One region of the Cupriavidus taiwanensis LMG 19424 genome, then DNA from elsewhere that is predicted to be linked to it. Evidence: predicted binding sites of a transcription regulator. Region 1 holds the regulator's gene; the other holds the start of a gene.
The links. The regulator LexA, encoded in region 1, represses DNA repair genes until DNA is damaged. The targets are predictions, from matches to a motif close to ACTGTATNNNNATACAGT.
Positions count from the first base shown of each region.

Region 1 (7,874 bases):
CTAATCGCCTGAGCAGGAATTGTATGGGTGCATCGTGAGGTCCGGGCTTGTATAAGGCGGTCCACGCGATCACAAAGCCGCTGATCACAAAGAACAGGTCGACGCCAATATATCCCTTGCGCAACAGGTCAGACGCGCTGAATGGCAATGCTGTGGCAAGTGGGTCGAAGTGGTCCTGCATGTGGTACGCGACAACCCACATGGCCGCAATCCCCCGGAGCATCTGTAGCGACTGGAATTTCATTATGCGAGGCTCTCAGTTGGCCTGGTACGGCAAACTGTGTCTCAGATCCTGCCGGGCACGCTATCCATCGAAGGAATGAGATGGGGGCTGGTGCGGCAGAAGCGCCGTGGGTTCGAGTAGATCGAGATGGCGCCTGACGCGCGCGCGGGTTAAAATCCGCACCCGGCTCCCGCAAGGCCTGCACGAATGCTGTGAGGTTTCAGCGCAGTGCGGAACAATGCGAAGCCGAAAGCGTTGATTTCATGGGGGGCAATGGCGATAGACGCCGGGATGGCAAGTTCCCGTCGTCGTGGACTCGAGTCCTATCCAGCCAACCCAAGCATTCTCCAGAACGGTGCCTCCCAAGGGCGCCGTTTTGCATTCCCCGGGGGTGGTATGTTTGTTCGAGCGGCACTGATTGGCACAGCGATGGCAACTATGGTGGCAGGTTGTGCCACTGGCACTTCCGAGAAGGACATCCGCGCCCGTCCGCCGATGCGCCTGTTTACGCCGGTCAAGATGGCCGATGTTGTGAAATGCCTGCGCAACAATCTCGGCGATGACGCTACGCTGGTCCAGCTGCCGGCGAAAAACCAAACCGAAATCCGCATTGGGCAGGCCGCGGCAGGCGGCGAATATCAGTATGCCTACTTGATCTCTCTGACGGCGCAGCCCGACGGTACGGCGCTGGAATTGCGCAAGACCAATACCTGGTTTCCCCAACTGACCCCGTCGGAACTGGAGGCCGAAGCCAAGGCGTGCGCGCGTAGCTGACCAGCAGCGAACTGGCGGCCGCGGGATGGTGCCTGGCGAATATCAGGCGGCCAGCTTCTCGGTGGTTTCGAGTTCCAGCATGCGGCAGATCGCCGCCATGCTGCCGACCATGGTGCGGCGCTGCGTGCCCTGATAGACGCGTACGCCCTTGCTCTGGCGGAACGGCACGGGCTTGACCGGACGGCGGGCGGCGACGTGGTGGATTTGCGGCATGGTGGCACCTCTTTTTAGGCAAAGCGGGGTCAACACCCGGCAAGCCGGGCGGCGTCTGCAAAGCAATGGAAGCGGGTGGGCCCGCGCGGGTGAATGCCCGCGATGGTGCCCGGCTAGAAGCCGGAAGAGCGGATCAGCCCGACGGCGATGCCTTCCAGCGAAAACTCTTCACCGGGTTCGACGATGATGTTGGTGAAGTCCGGGTTCTCGGCAATCAGTTCGATATGGCCACCGCGCCGCTGCAGGCGCTTGACCGTGACGTCGTCGCCCAGTCTTGCCACCACGATCTTGCCGTTCGCGGCCTCGCTGGCGCGGCGCACGGCGAGCAGGTCGCCATCGAGAATGCCGGCGTCGCGCATGCTCAGGCCGCGCACGCGCAGCAGGTAGTCCGGACGTTCATCGAAGACCGAGGCATCGACCTGGTACTGGCGGTCGATATGTTCGGCTGCGAGGATGGGGCTACCGGCCGCCACGCGGCCAACCAGAGGCAGCGTCAATTGCAGGACGCCGGCCATCGGTAACGAGAACTGGTCAGGCAGTTCCGAATCGCTGCGCGACACCTTCAGGCGGATGCCGCGCGACGCGCCGGGCGTCAGTTCGATCACGCCCTTGCGGGCCAGCGCCCGCAGATGTTCTTCCGCGGCATTGGGCGAGGAGAAGCCGAACTCCGCTGCGATTTCGGCACGGGTAGGGGGGAAGCCGGTACGGCGGATCGTGTTGCGGATCAGATCGAAAATCTGCTGCTGCCGGGGTGTCAGGGTCGCCATGGGATCGCCGTTCCGTGCAGGGCCGCTGGCATGGATGACGGAGACGCTGGTCCGTGATCCAGTATCCGGCGGGCCGGGCACTGTATGTTTAAACAGTATGCTGTGATTTTATACAGTATCGGCGCGAGCGCAAGCAGAATTTTGAGCTGTGTCGCATGGACGTCGGCCATGGCGGCCGATCCCGGCCGAGGCAAGGCATGCGCGCCCCGCTACAATCGCGGTTCCTCTTCCCAGAATGAACCCTTGCGCGCTCCCATGACCCCATTGCCTCGCATCGTCGTATTGGCTACCGGCGGCACGATCGCCGGCGCCGCTGGCAGCGCCGCCAGCAGCGCCCGCTACCAGGCGGCGACCGTGCCGGTGTCCTCGTTGCTTGCCGCGGTACCCCCCTTGCAGTCGGTGGCACGCATCGAGGCCGAGCAAGTGGCACAGGTGGACAGCAAGGACATGACCTTCGCGCTCTGGCAGGCGCTGGCGGCGCGGGTGCAGCACTGGTCGGCGCAGCCCGATGTCGCGGGCATCGTGATCACGCACGGCACGGATACGCTGGAAGAAACAGCGATGGCGCTGCATCTGACCCAACCGTGCCCGGTGCCTGTGGTGCTGACCGCGGCGATGCGTCCGTCGACGTCGCTGTCCGCGGACGGGCCGCTGAACCTGCTGGATGCGGTGCGCGTCGCCGGACATCCGGACGCGCGCGGCAAGGGCGTGCTGGTGGTGTTGAACCAGCAGATCCACGCGGCCCGCGACGTAGCCAAGGCGCATACGTCGGCGGTCGATGCCTTTGTCTCGCCGTGCGGGCCGCTGGGGTTCGTGCAGGATGACTACGTGCGCTTTGCCCGGGCGCCCCGGGCGGCAGCGCCCATCGGGCCGATGCCGGCGGCCTGGCCGATGGTGGAGATCGTGGCCAGCTACGCCCAGCCGGGCCGGATCGCGGTCGATGCGCTGGTCCAGGCTGGCGTCGCCGGGCTGGTCGTGGCCGCTGCCGGCAATGGCTCGGTCCACGAGGTGCTTGCCACGGCGCTTGCCGACGCCGCGGCGGCCGGGGTGGCCGTGGTGCGCAGCTCGCGTACCGGGGCCGGCCACGTGGCGATTCCGCCGCAACCCAGTCCCGCCGACGGTGTCTTCATATCGGCGACGGACCTCAATCCCTACAAGGCGCGCGTGCTGCTGGCGCTGGCCCTGGCGGCGGACCCCGGGCTGGCGCGCCAACCACAGAGGCTGCAGGTCCTGTTCGCCATCGCCTGATTTGCCCGTGAAATCAGCGGCTTGCACTGTGGCCGAAGGGCGGGCTATAATTTAAGGCTATTCAACCTTGCCACACCGGACTCGTGACGCCCGGGTGGCTAATCCCAAAAGGAGCGTCAATGCGTCATTACGAAATCGTCTTCATCGTCCACCCGGACCAGAGCGAACAAGTGCCGGCCATGATCGAGCGCTACAAGCAGCTCGTGACCTCGCAGAACGGCAACGTTCACCGCGTGGAAGACTGGGGCCGTCGCCAGATGGCTTACATGATCCAGAAGCTGGCCAAGGCTCACTACGTTTGCCTGAACATCGAATGCGGCAAGGAAACGCTGGCTGAACTGGAACACGCGTTCAAGTTCAACGACGCCGTCCTGCGCCACCTGATCGTGCAGACCAAGAAGGCCGAGACCGCACCTTCGCCGATGATGAAGGAAGTGCAGCGCGAAGAAGCCCGCAAGGCCGCGCAAACGACCACCGAAGGCCAGGCCGCCTGAGTGCGGACTGCGGTGCGCGCCGTGGCTGACAGCGTCGGCCAGGGCACGGGTGGAAACCGCAAGGATTGCAACCAGCAAGAGGCCCCGCGTTGAACCAGCTCCGGCTTGCCGCCACCCTGGCGGAACGCGATGCCCTGCGCTATACCCCGGCCGGGGTCCCCGTCGTGAACTGCATCCTGCAGTACAGCGGCGAGGCCGTCGAGGCGCAGACGCCGCGGCAGGTCGAATTTGCAATCGCTGCGATGGGAATCGGCCAGGTTGGCCAGCGTCTGGAGCGGCTACCGCTCGGCACGCTGCTCGACTGCGAAGGATTCCTGGCCCGCAAGCACCGCAATAGCAAGGCTCTCGTCTTTCACATCACTGGATGTAAAGCATTCGAAAAGGATTGAATCATGGCATTCGTCAAACGTGACAACAAGAACAAGAAGCGCTTCCAGCAACAGAACCCGCTGTTCAAGCGCAAGCGCTTCTGCCGCTTCACCGTGGCTGGCGTCGAACAGATCGACTACAAGGATCTGGACACCCTGAAGGACTTCATCGGCGACAACGGCAAGATCACGCCGGCCCGCCTGACCGGTACCAAGGCCCACTATCAGCGTCAGCTGGATACGGCGATCAAGCGTGCGCGTTTCCTCGCGCTGCTGCCGTACACCGACCTGCACAAGAACTGATAGGCCCTAGGTCCGTAACGGAGAAAACACGATGCAAGTCATTCTGCTGGAAAAAGTCATCAACCTGGGCAACCTGGGTGACATCGTCAAGGTGAAGGACGGTTACGCGCGTAACTTCCTGATCCCGTCGAAGAAGGCGCGCCGCGCCACGCAAACCGCGATCGCCGAATTCGAAGTGAAGCGCGCCGAGCTGGAAAAGGCCGCCGCCGAGAAGCTGGCCGCCGCGCAAGCCGAAGGCGAGAAGCTGAACGGCCTGAACGTCCAGATCACCCAGAAGTCGGGTGTGGACGGCCGCCTGTTCGGTTCGGTGACCAACGCCGACATCGCCGAAGCCCTGGCTGGCCAAGGCTACAAGCTGGAAAAGTCGCAGGTTCGCCTGCCGAACGGTCCGCTGAAGATGGTTGGCGACCACCCGGTCAGCGTTGCGCTGCACACCGACGTGGTGGTCGACGTGACCGTGTCGGTGGTGGGCGAGAGCGTCTAAGGACGCGCCGCCAGCAGGCCGGCGCCTCGCGCCGGCCGAAGCCCGCAGGCATTGTAAAAGGCAGGAGCCCTGGCTCCTGCCTTTTTTGTTGCCCGGCTGCCCGGTTGCGGGGCTGCGCTGGACGGCGCCGTCGCCAAATGTCCGGCGAAGTGTGTCCGCTCGCCGTTATAATCCCTCCCCATGAACGCGCCCGTCGCCGACCCCCAACTCGATAACCTCAAGGTCCCGCCGCACTCCATCGAAGCCGAGCAATCGGTGCTCGGTGGCCTGCTGCTGGACAATGCCGCCTGGGACCGCATCGCGGACTTTCTCTCCGAGGCAGATTTCTACCGTTTCGACCACCGGATGATCTTCCAGAGCATCGCCCGGTTGATCTCGGCCACCAAGCCGGCCGACGTGATCACGGTCTACGAGATGCTGCAGGTGGCGGGCAAGGCCGAAGAGGTTGGCGGACTGGCGTACCTGAATTCGCTGGCGCAGAACACCCCCAGCGCGGCCAACATCCGCCGCTACGCGGAAATCGTGCGCGAGCGCTCGGTGCTGCGCAAGCTGGTCACGGTGGCGGACGATATCGCCTCGGCGGCATTCGCCCCCAAGGGGCGCGAGGTGCGCGAGCTGCTCGACGAGGCCGAATCCAAGGTCTTTGCGATTGCCGAAGAGGGCTCGCGCGGGCAGAAGGGCTTCCAGGAAATCCAGCCGCTGCTGACCCAGGTGGTGGAGCGCATCGACGAGCTGTATCACCGCGATACCACCACCGATGTCACCGGCGTGCCGACCGGTTTTATCGACCTGGACAAGATGACCAGCGGCATGCAGCCGGGCGACCTGATTATCGTCGCCGGACGGCCGTCGATGGGCAAGACGGCGTTCTCGCTGAACATCGGCGAGCACGTGGCGGTGGAGCAGGGCCTGCCGGTCGCGGTGTTCTCGATGGAAATGGCAGGCACGCAGCTGGCCATGCGTATGCTGGGCTCGGTCGGCCGCCTCGACCAGCACCGCTTGCGTACCGGGCGCCTGCTCGACGAAGACTGGCCGCGGCTGACGCATGCGATCCAGCGCATGAACGATACCCAGCTGTATATCGACGAGACGCCGGCGCTGAACCCGATGGAGCTGCGCGCCCGTTCGCGGCGCCTGGCGCGCCAGTGCGGGCAGCTGGGCCTGATCATCATCGACTACCTGCAGCTGATGTCAGGCTCGGGCGGCGGCGAGAACCGCGCCACGGAAATTTCAGAAATTTCCCGTTCCCTCAAGGGCCTGGCGAAGGAACTGAATTGCCCGGTAATCGCGTTGTCGCAGCTGAACCGAAGCCTGGAACAGCGTCCCAACAAGCGCCCGGTGATGTCCGACCTGCGCGAATCCGGCGCTATCGAACAGGATGCGGACGTGATCCTGTTCATCTACCGCGACGAAGTCTATAACGCCGACTCGCAGGACAAGGGCACTGCCGAAATCATCATCGGCAAGCAGCGTAACGGCCCGATCGGCACGGTGCGCCTGACCTTCCTCGGCCAGTTTACGAAGTTCGACAACTTCAGCGGCGGCCCGGCCTTCTTCGACAACGACAACTGACGAAGTCAAGCGGGTCAGCCTTCGTCGGTGGCTGCCCGTCTCGTTTGTGCCAAATTGGCGGGCAATGTCCCGGCAACCCTGTAAAATATTGCGCTTTGATGACAGCCGCTATCCGCGGCCGTCATGCTTCGCGTCCGCTTAATCCCGCAACACCATCGCAGCGACACCACGCTGCCACAAGGAACATTCCATGTTCGGCCGATTCATGCCCACGGAGGGCAAGTTCTTCGAATATTTCAACCAGCACGCCGACTGCGCGGTGACCGCCGCCCATGAACTGCAGGCCCTGGTCAACGACCTGCCCAACGCCGAGGCCCATGCCCGGCGCGTCCAGGCCACCGAAAAGAAGGCCGACCGGATCACGCACGACACCATCGACCTGCTGCACAAGACCTTCATCACGCCGCTGGACCGCGACGAGATCCACAAGCTCATCACGACCATGGACGACATCCTGGACCTGATGGAAGACGTGGCCGAGACCATCTCGCTGTACGACGTGACCAACCTGACCGACGAGGCGCTGCGCCTGGCCGCGATCTGCGTGCAGTGCTGCGACCAGGTCAAGATCGCCGTGGGCCTGCTCGAGGACATGGGCAATGCCAGCACCATCCTCAAGACCGCGCAGCAGATCGACCAGCTGGAATCCGAGGCCGACCGCGTGATGCGCTCGGCGATGTCCAAGCTGTTCCGCGACGAGACCGACGTCAAGCGCCTGATCAAGCTGAAGGCCATCTACGAGCAGCTCGAGACGATCACCGACAAGTGCGAGGACGTCGCCAACATCATCGAAGGCATCGTCCTGGAAAACGCCTGAGGCGGCAATCGGCATGCAGACCATACAAATGAGCCTGTGGGTGATCGCCTTGCTGGTGGCGCTGGCATTGCTGTTCGATTTCATGAACGGCTTCCACGACGCGGCCAACTCGATCGCGACGGTAGTGTCCACGGGCGTGCTCAAGCCGCACCATGCGGTGGCGATGGCGGCGATGTGCAACGTCGTCGCGATCTTCGTGTTCCACCTGAAGGTGGCCGCCACGGTCGGCACCGGGACCATCCAGGGCGGGGTCGTCGACCACTATGTCATCTTCGGCGCGCTGGTCGGGGCGATCGCGTGGAACGTCATCACCTGGTACTACGGGATTCCTTCGTCGTCGTCGCACGCGCTGATCGGCGGGCTGGTGGGCGCGGCGGTGGCCAAGGCCGGCACCGGCGCGCTGGTGGCCAGCGGGCTGCTGAAGACGGTGGCGTTCATCCTGGTGTCGCCTTTCCTCGGCTTCCTGCTGGGATCGCTGATGATGGTGATCGTCGGCTGGACCTTCTTCCGCACGCCGCCATCGCGCGTCGACCGCTGGTTCCGGCGGCTGCAGCTGGTATCGGCCTCGCTGTACAGCCTGGGGCATGGCGGCAATGATGCGCAGAAGACCA
Region 1 is NC_010528.1:1,916,499-1,924,372, reverse strand. It holds gene RALTA_RS08810 (acyltransferase family protein) at 1-244, opposite strand, end outside; gene RALTA_RS08805 (hypothetical protein) at 653-997, shown strand; gene RALTA_RS30625 (hypothetical protein) at 1,040-1,210, opposite strand; gene lexA (transcriptional repressor LexA) at 1,324-1,977, opposite strand; gene RALTA_RS08795 (asparaginase) at 2,233-3,225, shown strand; gene rpsF (30S ribosomal protein S6) at 3,345-3,719, shown strand; gene priB (primosomal replication protein N) at 3,809-4,108, shown strand; gene rpsR (30S ribosomal protein S18) at 4,112-4,390, shown strand; gene rplI (50S ribosomal protein L9) at 4,422-4,874, shown strand; gene RALTA_RS08770 (replicative DNA helicase) at 5,055-6,446, shown strand; gene RALTA_RS08765 (DUF47 domain-containing protein) at 6,637-7,263, shown strand; gene RALTA_RS08760 (inorganic phosphate transporter) at 7,277-7,874, shown strand, end outside.

Region 2 (7,874 bases), 1.4 Mb from region 1:
GGCAGCTGCAGCGTGACGCGGCCGTTGACCTCGCGCACCTGCTGCGACAGCACGATGGCGCTGGCTTCGAGCGCGCGGTCGAAGGGGCCGTTGGCGATCGACTTGGCCACCAGGTAGGTCACCGCGATGCTCATCGGCCAGAGCAGCAGCAGTGGTGCCAGCATCCAGTCCAGGATCTCGCCGAACAGCGAGCGCGGCGCGGGATGGGCGGTGCTTTCCTCCAGGTGCGGCAGCGCGTCGGTCAGGTCCTGGTCGGTGACGTCCGGCGTGGAGGACGGAGCGGGCGCGGCGCGGGGCACGCGCCGCCACGGCAGTCGCAGCAGGCTCATGTCGGCGAGGTTGCGTTCAGGTCGGTCGCATGGCCTGCGGTGCTGGGATCAATGCGGCGCGGCCACCGCCGGCTGGAATTTCTCCAGGCAGTAGCCCAGCCCGCGCACGGTGGCGATGCGGATGCCGCCCACCTCGATCTTCTTGCGCAGGCGGTGCACATAGACCTCGATGGCGTTGTTGCTGACTTCCTCGCCCCATTCGCACAGGTGGTCCACCAGCTGTTCCTTCGACACCAGGCGGCCGCTGCGCGTGAGCAGAATCTCCAGCAGGCCGATCTCGCGCGCCGACAGGTCCAGCATCTGGTCGTTCAGGTAGGCGATGCGCCCGACCTGATCGTAGGCCAGCGGCCCGTGGCGCATCAGCGTGGCGCCGCCGCCGGCGCCGCGCCGCACCAGCGCGCGCACGCGCGCTTCCAGCTCTGACAGGGCGAAGGGCTTGGCCATGTAGTCGTCGGCGCCCAGGTCCAGGCCCTTGACGCGCTCGTCGACGCTGTCGGCGGCGGTCAGGATCAGCACCGGCAGCATCGCGCCGCGCGCGCGCAGGCGCTTGAGCACCTCCAGCCCGGACATGCGCGGCAGGCCCAGGTCGAGGATGAGCAGGTCGAAAGTCTGGGTCGACAGGGCCGAATCGGCTTCCAGGCCATTGGCGACATGGTCGACGGCGTAGCCCGAGTGACGTAGCGAACGGGTCAGGCCGTCGGCCAGCACGTCGTCGTCTTCGGCGATCAGAATGCGCATGGTTGTCTCCACCCTGGCCGGCATAGCCGGCACCGGTGCGCAACGGGCACGGGGGCGCGAAGGGGCTTGCCAAGCATACTGTTTTTTTATACAGTACCCGCACGTTCCGCTAGGGCCGCCCGGGGAGACCCCCTGGAGTGCGGCCGCGCAGACAGCCGGGCCGGCGCAGATGCCGGCAAATGCCGGTGCCGCGCCACATGCGGCCTATTTATACACCATTGACTCAAGGACGACCATGGACGACAAGAAGGCAGGTGCCGGCGTGAGCGCCGAGAAGCAAAAGGCGCTTGCCGCCGCGCTCTCCCAGATCGAGAAGCAGTTCGGCAAGGGCTCGATCATGCGCCTGGGCGACGGCGAGGTCGAAAAGGACATTCAGGTGGTTTCCACCGGTTCGCTCGGCCTGGACATCGCACTTGGCGTCGGTGGCCTGCCGCGCGGCCGCGTGGTCGAGATCTACGGGCCGGAATCCTCGGGCAAGACCACGCTGACGCTGCAGGTGGTGGCCGAGATGCAGAAGCTGGGCGGCACCTGCGCCTTTATCGATGCCGAGCACGCACTGGACGTCAATTACGCTTCCAAGCTCGGCGTCAATGTCGGCGACCTGCTGATCTCGCAGCCCGACACCGGCGAGCAGGCCCTGGAAATCACCGACGCGCTGGTGCGTTCGGGTTCGATCGACCTGATCATCATCGACTCGGTGGCCGCACTGGTGCCCAAGGCCGAAATCGAAGGCGAAATGGGCGATTCGCTGCCCGGCCTGCAGGCCCGCCTGATGAGCCAGGCGCTGCGCAAGCTGACCGGCACCATCAAGCGCACCAACTGCCTGGTGATCTTCATCAACCAGATCCGCATGAAGATCGGCGTGATGTTCGGCTCGCCCGAAACCACCACCGGCGGCAATGCGCTGAAGTTCTACGCCTCGGTGCGCCTGGACATCCGCCGCATCGGCTCGATCAAGAAGGGCGACGACGTGATCGGCAACGAGACCAAGGTCAAGGTGGTCAAGAACAAGGTCTCGCCGCCGTTCCGCGAGGCCTTCTTCGACATCCTCTACGGCCAGGGCATCTCGCGCCAGGGCGAGATCATCGACCTGGGCGTGGATGCCAAGATCGTCGAGAAGTCCGGCGCCTGGTACAGCTACAACGGCGAGAAGATCGGCCAGGGCAAGGACAACGCCCGCGAATACCTGCGCGAGAACCCCGACATTGCCGCCGAAATCGAAAACAAGGTGCGCGCGGCACTGGGTGTGGTCGCCATGAACCCCACGGCCGCAGCCGTGGCGGCAACGGTCGAAGACTGACCGCGCCGGCGGCCGCTGCGCCATCCGGAAGGCCGGGGCATCGCCGATGCCCCGGCCTTTTTGCTTGGCCCGCAGGCGGCCCGGTCCTCCATCCGCTGATCCCGCTTATCCATGGCAACCCGTCCCCCGCTGTCGCTGAAGGCCCGCGCCGTCGGCTACCTGTCGCGCCGCGAGCACAGCCGCGCCGAGCTGGCGCGCAAGCTGGCGCCTCACGCCGAGTCGGCCGAGCAGCTGGAACAGTTGCTGGACGCGCTGGAGCGCGAGAACTGGCTGTCGAACCAGCGCTTCGCTGACAGCCTGGTGCATCGCCGCGGCGCCCGCTACGGCACCGCGCGCGTGATGCAGGAAGCCAAGACCCACAAGCTCGACAACGAGCAGCTGGGCGAGCTGCAGGAGCGCCTGCGCGCCACCGAAGTCGAGCGCGCCCGCGAGGTCTGGCGCAAGCGCTTCGGCACGCCGCCCGACACGCCCGAGACCCGGGCCAAGCAGATCCGCTTCATGGTGGCACGCGGCTTCTCGCGCGCGGTGGTCGGCAAAATCATTCGGGGCGCGGACGAGGACGGCGGCGACGCGGACTGAGCCGCGTGACGAGGCAGCATCGGGAAGTACCTGCGCTGCCGTCATGTGTATTTCGCTGCGTTGCGTCATCGCGCCATGCCGGCGCCGGGTTCTTGTCGGGGGCGGGAGCCGGTGCCGGCTGGTGCATTGCGGCAAGGCCGCCCGGCCTGCCGGGGCGCCATGGTCGGCCGACAATCCGGGCGCGACAGTTGCCGCACAAGGATGTTCCCGGCCAACGCGGCATGGCATGTTAAACTCCCCGGGTTATTCGGTACCCCGGCACCACGGTGCCCCAGCCCCCGGATTCTCCGTAGCCTCCGTATCTTCCGTATTTCCAGCCTGGCCATGCCTCTGTCCCAGCCCGTCAACCGCTCCCTGCGTCACCGCCGCGCCATTGCGGCCGAGGCGTACCGGAGGGAGGACGGCCTGTGGGATATCGAGGTGCGCCTGACCGACACCAAGCCCCGCGACATCGAACTGGCCGGCGACCGCATCCGCCCGCAAGGCCAGCCGCTGCACGACCTGTGGCTGCGCATCACGATCGACGAGGAAATGACGGTGCTGGATGCCGAGGCTTGCTCGGATTGGGTGCCGTACCCGTCTCATTGCGACACGATCGGCCCGGCTTACCGCAAGCTGATCGGGTTGAACCTGCGCAAGGGCTTTCGCAAGGCGGTGCGCGAGCGCCTGGGCGGCATGCACGGCTGCTCGCACCTGACCGAAGCCGCTGGTGTGCTGCCCAGCACCGCGATCCAGGCCTTTGCCGGCGAGGTCATCAGTATCCGCGACAACGGCGAGGACGATCCGAATCCGGAGCCGCCCTATCAGTTGAACGGCTGCCACGCCCTGCGTTTCGACGGCGAGGTGGTTCGTCAGTTTTACCCGCGCTGGTATGGTCACCAGCCGACGCCCAAGGCAAGGGCCGAGGCCGCGCCTGCCGTCGCATCCGCGCCTCAGGCGCAGCAGCCCGCGGCCAATGGCGACCGCGGTGGTCACGCAATCGACGGCAACGACGCTGTCCCGGCCGACAGGCCGACCGGCACCTCCGGCTGATTCTCAGGATCGGCCAGCCCGACGAGAGAGTTCGTCTTCTTTCAGATTCTTCCCTTCTACCTTTTACGCCTACCCGAAAGGAAACACGCATGAATATCCATGAGTATCAAGGCAAGGAAATCCTGCGCAAATACAATGTGCCGGTTCCGCGCGGCATCCCCGCGTTCTCGGTTGACGAGGCCCTGAAGGCCGCAGAACAACTCGGCGGCCCGGTGTGGGTTGTCAAGGCGCAGATCCACGCGGGTGGCCGCGGCAAGGGCGGCGGCGTCAAGGTTGCCAAGAGCATGGACGAGGTCAAGACCTACGCGTCCAACATCCTGGGCATGCAGCTGGTCACGCACCAGACCGGTCCGGAAGGCAAGAAGGTCAATCGCCTGCTGATCGAAGAAGGCGCCGACATCAAGAAGGAACTGTACGTTTCGCTGGTGGTGGACCGCGTTTCGCAGAAGATCGCGCTGATGGCGTCGAGCGAAGGCGGCATGGACATCGAGGAAGTCGCTGCCCACACCCCGGAAAAGATCCACACGCTGATCATCGAGCCGTCGACCGGCCTGACCGATGCTGACGCCGACGACATCGCCCGCAAGATCGGCGTGCCCGACGCGAGCGTGGCGCAAGCCCGCCAGGCCCTGCAAGGCCTGTACAAGGCGTTCTACGAAACGGATGCTTCGCTGGCCGAAATCAACCCGCTGATCCTGACCGGCGACGGCAAGGTGATCGCGCTGGACGCCAAGTTCAACTTCGACTCGAACGCGCTGTTCCGTCATCCGGAAATCGTCGCCTACCGCGACCTGGATGAAGAAGACGCCAACGAAATCGAAGCCTCGAAGTTCGACCTGGCCTACATCTCGCTGGACGGCAACATCGGCTGCCTGGTGAACGGCGCCGGCCTGGCCATGGCCACCATGGACACCATCAAGCTGTTCGGCGGCGAGCCGGCCAACTTCCTCGACGTGGGCGGCGGTGCCACCACCGAGAAGGTGACCGAAGCCTTCAAGCTGATGCTGAAGAACCCGAACGTGCAGGCCATCCTGGTCAACATCTTCGGCGGCATCATGCGTTGCGACGTGATCGCCGAGGGCGTGATCTCGGCCTCGAAGGCCGTGTCGCTGAACGTGCCGCTGGTCGTGCGCATGAAGGGCACCAACGAAGAACTGGGCCGCAAGATGCTGGCTGACTCGGGCCTGCCGATCATCTCGGCCGACACGATGGAAGAAGCCGCCCAGAAGGTCGTGGCTGCCGCCGCCGGCAAGTAAGCCGAGGCGCCGTTACCCAATACAAGCGAACTTCGGCAGCGCGCGTGGCCTTTGCCCGCGCTGCCAGAGTCAAGCAAAGGACGAAAGCATGTCGATTCTGATCAACAAAGACACCAAAGTCATCACCCAGGGCATCACCGGCAAGACCGGCCAGTTCCACACCCGTGGCTGCCGTGACTACGCCAACGGCAAGAACGCGTTCGTCGCCGGCGTGAACCCGAAGAAGGCCGGCGAAGACTTCGAAGGCATTCCCATCTACGCCAGCGTCAAGGACGCCAAGGCCCAGACAGGCGCCACCGTGTCGGTCATCTACGTGCCGCCCGCAGGCGCCGCTGCCGCGATCTGGGAAGCCGTTGACGCCGACCTGGACCTGGTGGTCTGCATCACCGAAGGCATCCCCGTGCGCGACATGATGGAAGTCAAGGACCGCATGCGCCGCGAGAACAAGAAGACCCTGCTGCTCGGGCCGAACTGCCCAGGCCTGATCACGCCGGACGAAATCAAGATCGGCATCATGCCGGGCCACATCCACAAGAAGGGCCGCATCGGCGTGGTGTCGCGCTCGGGCACGCTGACGTACGAAGCCGTGGGCCAGCTGACCGCGCTGGGCCTAGGCCAGTCGTCGGCTGTCGGCATCGGCGGCGACCCGATCAACGGCCTGAAGCACATCGACGTGATGAAGATGTTCAACGACGATCCGGAAACGGACGCCGTGGTCATGATCGGTGAGATCGGCGGTCCGGACGAAGCCAATGCGGCCCACTGGATCAAGGACAACATGAAGAAGCCGGTGGTTGGCTTCATCGCTGGCGTGACCGCGCCTCCGGGCAAGCGCATGGGCCACGCCGGCGCGCTGATCTCGGGCGGTGCCGACACCGCCCAGGCCAAGCTGGAAATCATGGAAGCCTGCGGTATCAAGGTGACCAAGAACCCGTCGGAGATGGGCCGCCTGCTGAAGGCGATGCTGTAAGGTCTGCTTGCCGTTCCCGCTGTGGCGGGAATGACGGCTGTGTGATGCCCCCGCCCTTCGGCGGGGGCATTGTTTTTCCGGCGAGTGATCCCGGCGCCAGGAAAACCCCGAAAGATTACAGGATTGAAATGTAATCGAAAGGTTCGTGGGTTAAACAGTCATGTCTGCGCTTTCAGACATCCGAACACCCGTCAGATGACGGGGCGCGCCAGTACATAGAACCGCTACTACATAGAACTCGAGGAGCCTCCCCGTGGAACTGCTGTCTTCCACCACTTTCTGGATTGCGTTGGGATCGATCATCCTGACCAACATCGTCCTGTCCGGCGACAACGCGGTGGTGATCGCGCTCGCCTCGCGCAACCTGCCGCCGGCCCAGCAGAAGAAAGCCATCTTCTGGGGCAGCGCCGCCGCCATCATCATGCGCGTGGTGCTGACCGTGGCCGCGGTCAAGCTGCTGAGCCTGCCGTACCTGAAGATCATCGGCGCCGTGCTGCTGGTCTACATCGGCGTGCAACTGCTGACCGGCGAGGACGATGAGGACGGCCATGACGCCAAGGACAATATCTGGGCCGCGATCCGTACCATCCTGATCGCCGACCTGGTGATGTCGCTGGACAACGTGGTCGCCGTGGCTGCCGCCGCGCAGAAGGGCCCGGAAGGCAGCCAGCTGCTGCTGCTGATCGTCGGCCTGGGGCTGTCGATCCCGCTGATCGTGTTCGGCAGCACCCTCCTGCTCAAGGTGATGGAGCGCTTCCCGGTCATCATCGTGCTGGGCGCCGCGCTGCTGGGATACCTTGCTGGCGAGATGCTGGTCAGCGACCCGGTCGATGCCGCCTGGTTCGAAGTCCACGTGCCGCACGCCCACCTGGTCTTCGGCGCCGCCGGCGCGATCCTGGTGGTGATCATCGGCAAGCTGCTGAGCCGCCGGTCGGCACAGGCCGCCTGACGGCAATCAGCCTATGCGGGAAGGGCGGCCAGCTGGCCGCCCTTTTTCGTTGGGCGCGGCGCCACGTGTGTCGGTGCCCGCGCCAACTAACTCATGTGAGTGATCGCACTTTTTGTCGCGCTTGCCTGTGATAGCGGTCCCGGGTGACAATTTTTGGCGCAAGCGGCAAGCCTCACCCCGACGGGTGACGAAATTTGTCGCTTTTCACCCCCTACCGATGGGGGATGTGCCTGGCACACTTGCTGCTCAATCGTCCCCGCGTCACGCAACCGAAGACGTGCAACGCTTAACCAAAATCTCTTCGAGGGGTCAAATCATGCAACGGGTACAACAACTGAAGAAGCTGGGCCGCCGCGTCCAGAAGGGCTTTACGCTGATCGAACTGATGATCGTGGTGGCGATCATTGGTATCCTGGCGGCGATTGCGATTCCGCAGTATCAGGATTATGTGACGCGGTCGCGGTGGTCGAGCCCGCTCACGGAAATTGCCCCGCTGAAGCAAGCGATTGCACAATGTGCGCAAGTGTCCGGTGGTAACTTGACCGCATGTGGAACGCTTGCCCAGCTTACCGCTGCGACCGGTTACCCGGCTGTACCGACTCCGGCTGGTGTTACTCTGCTGTTTGGCGCGGGTGCGCCCACTGCCCCAACCGCGACCACGACTACTATTGAGTTGACCGCGACGGCAAACAACTTGGGCGCAGCAAACGGTTGTGTCGTA
Region 2 is NC_010528.1:509,619-517,492, forward strand. It holds gene RALTA_RS02435 (sensor histidine kinase) at 1-329, opposite strand, end outside; gene RALTA_RS02440 (response regulator) at 378-1,067, opposite strand; gene recA (recombinase RecA) at 1,303-2,367, shown strand; gene recX (recombination regulator RecX) at 2,479-2,946, shown strand; gene RALTA_RS02455 (DUF2889 domain-containing protein) at 3,271-3,978, shown strand; gene sucC (ADP-forming succinate--CoA ligase subunit beta) at 4,068-5,234, shown strand; gene sucD (succinate--CoA ligase subunit alpha) at 5,323-6,204, shown strand; gene RALTA_RS02470 (TerC family protein) at 6,458-7,153, shown strand; gene RALTA_RS28970 (pilin) at 7,470-7,874, shown strand, end outside.
Region 2: recA (recombinase RecA) is a predicted target of LexA. The motif match lies at 1,145-1,162, and genes of this name have one in related genera.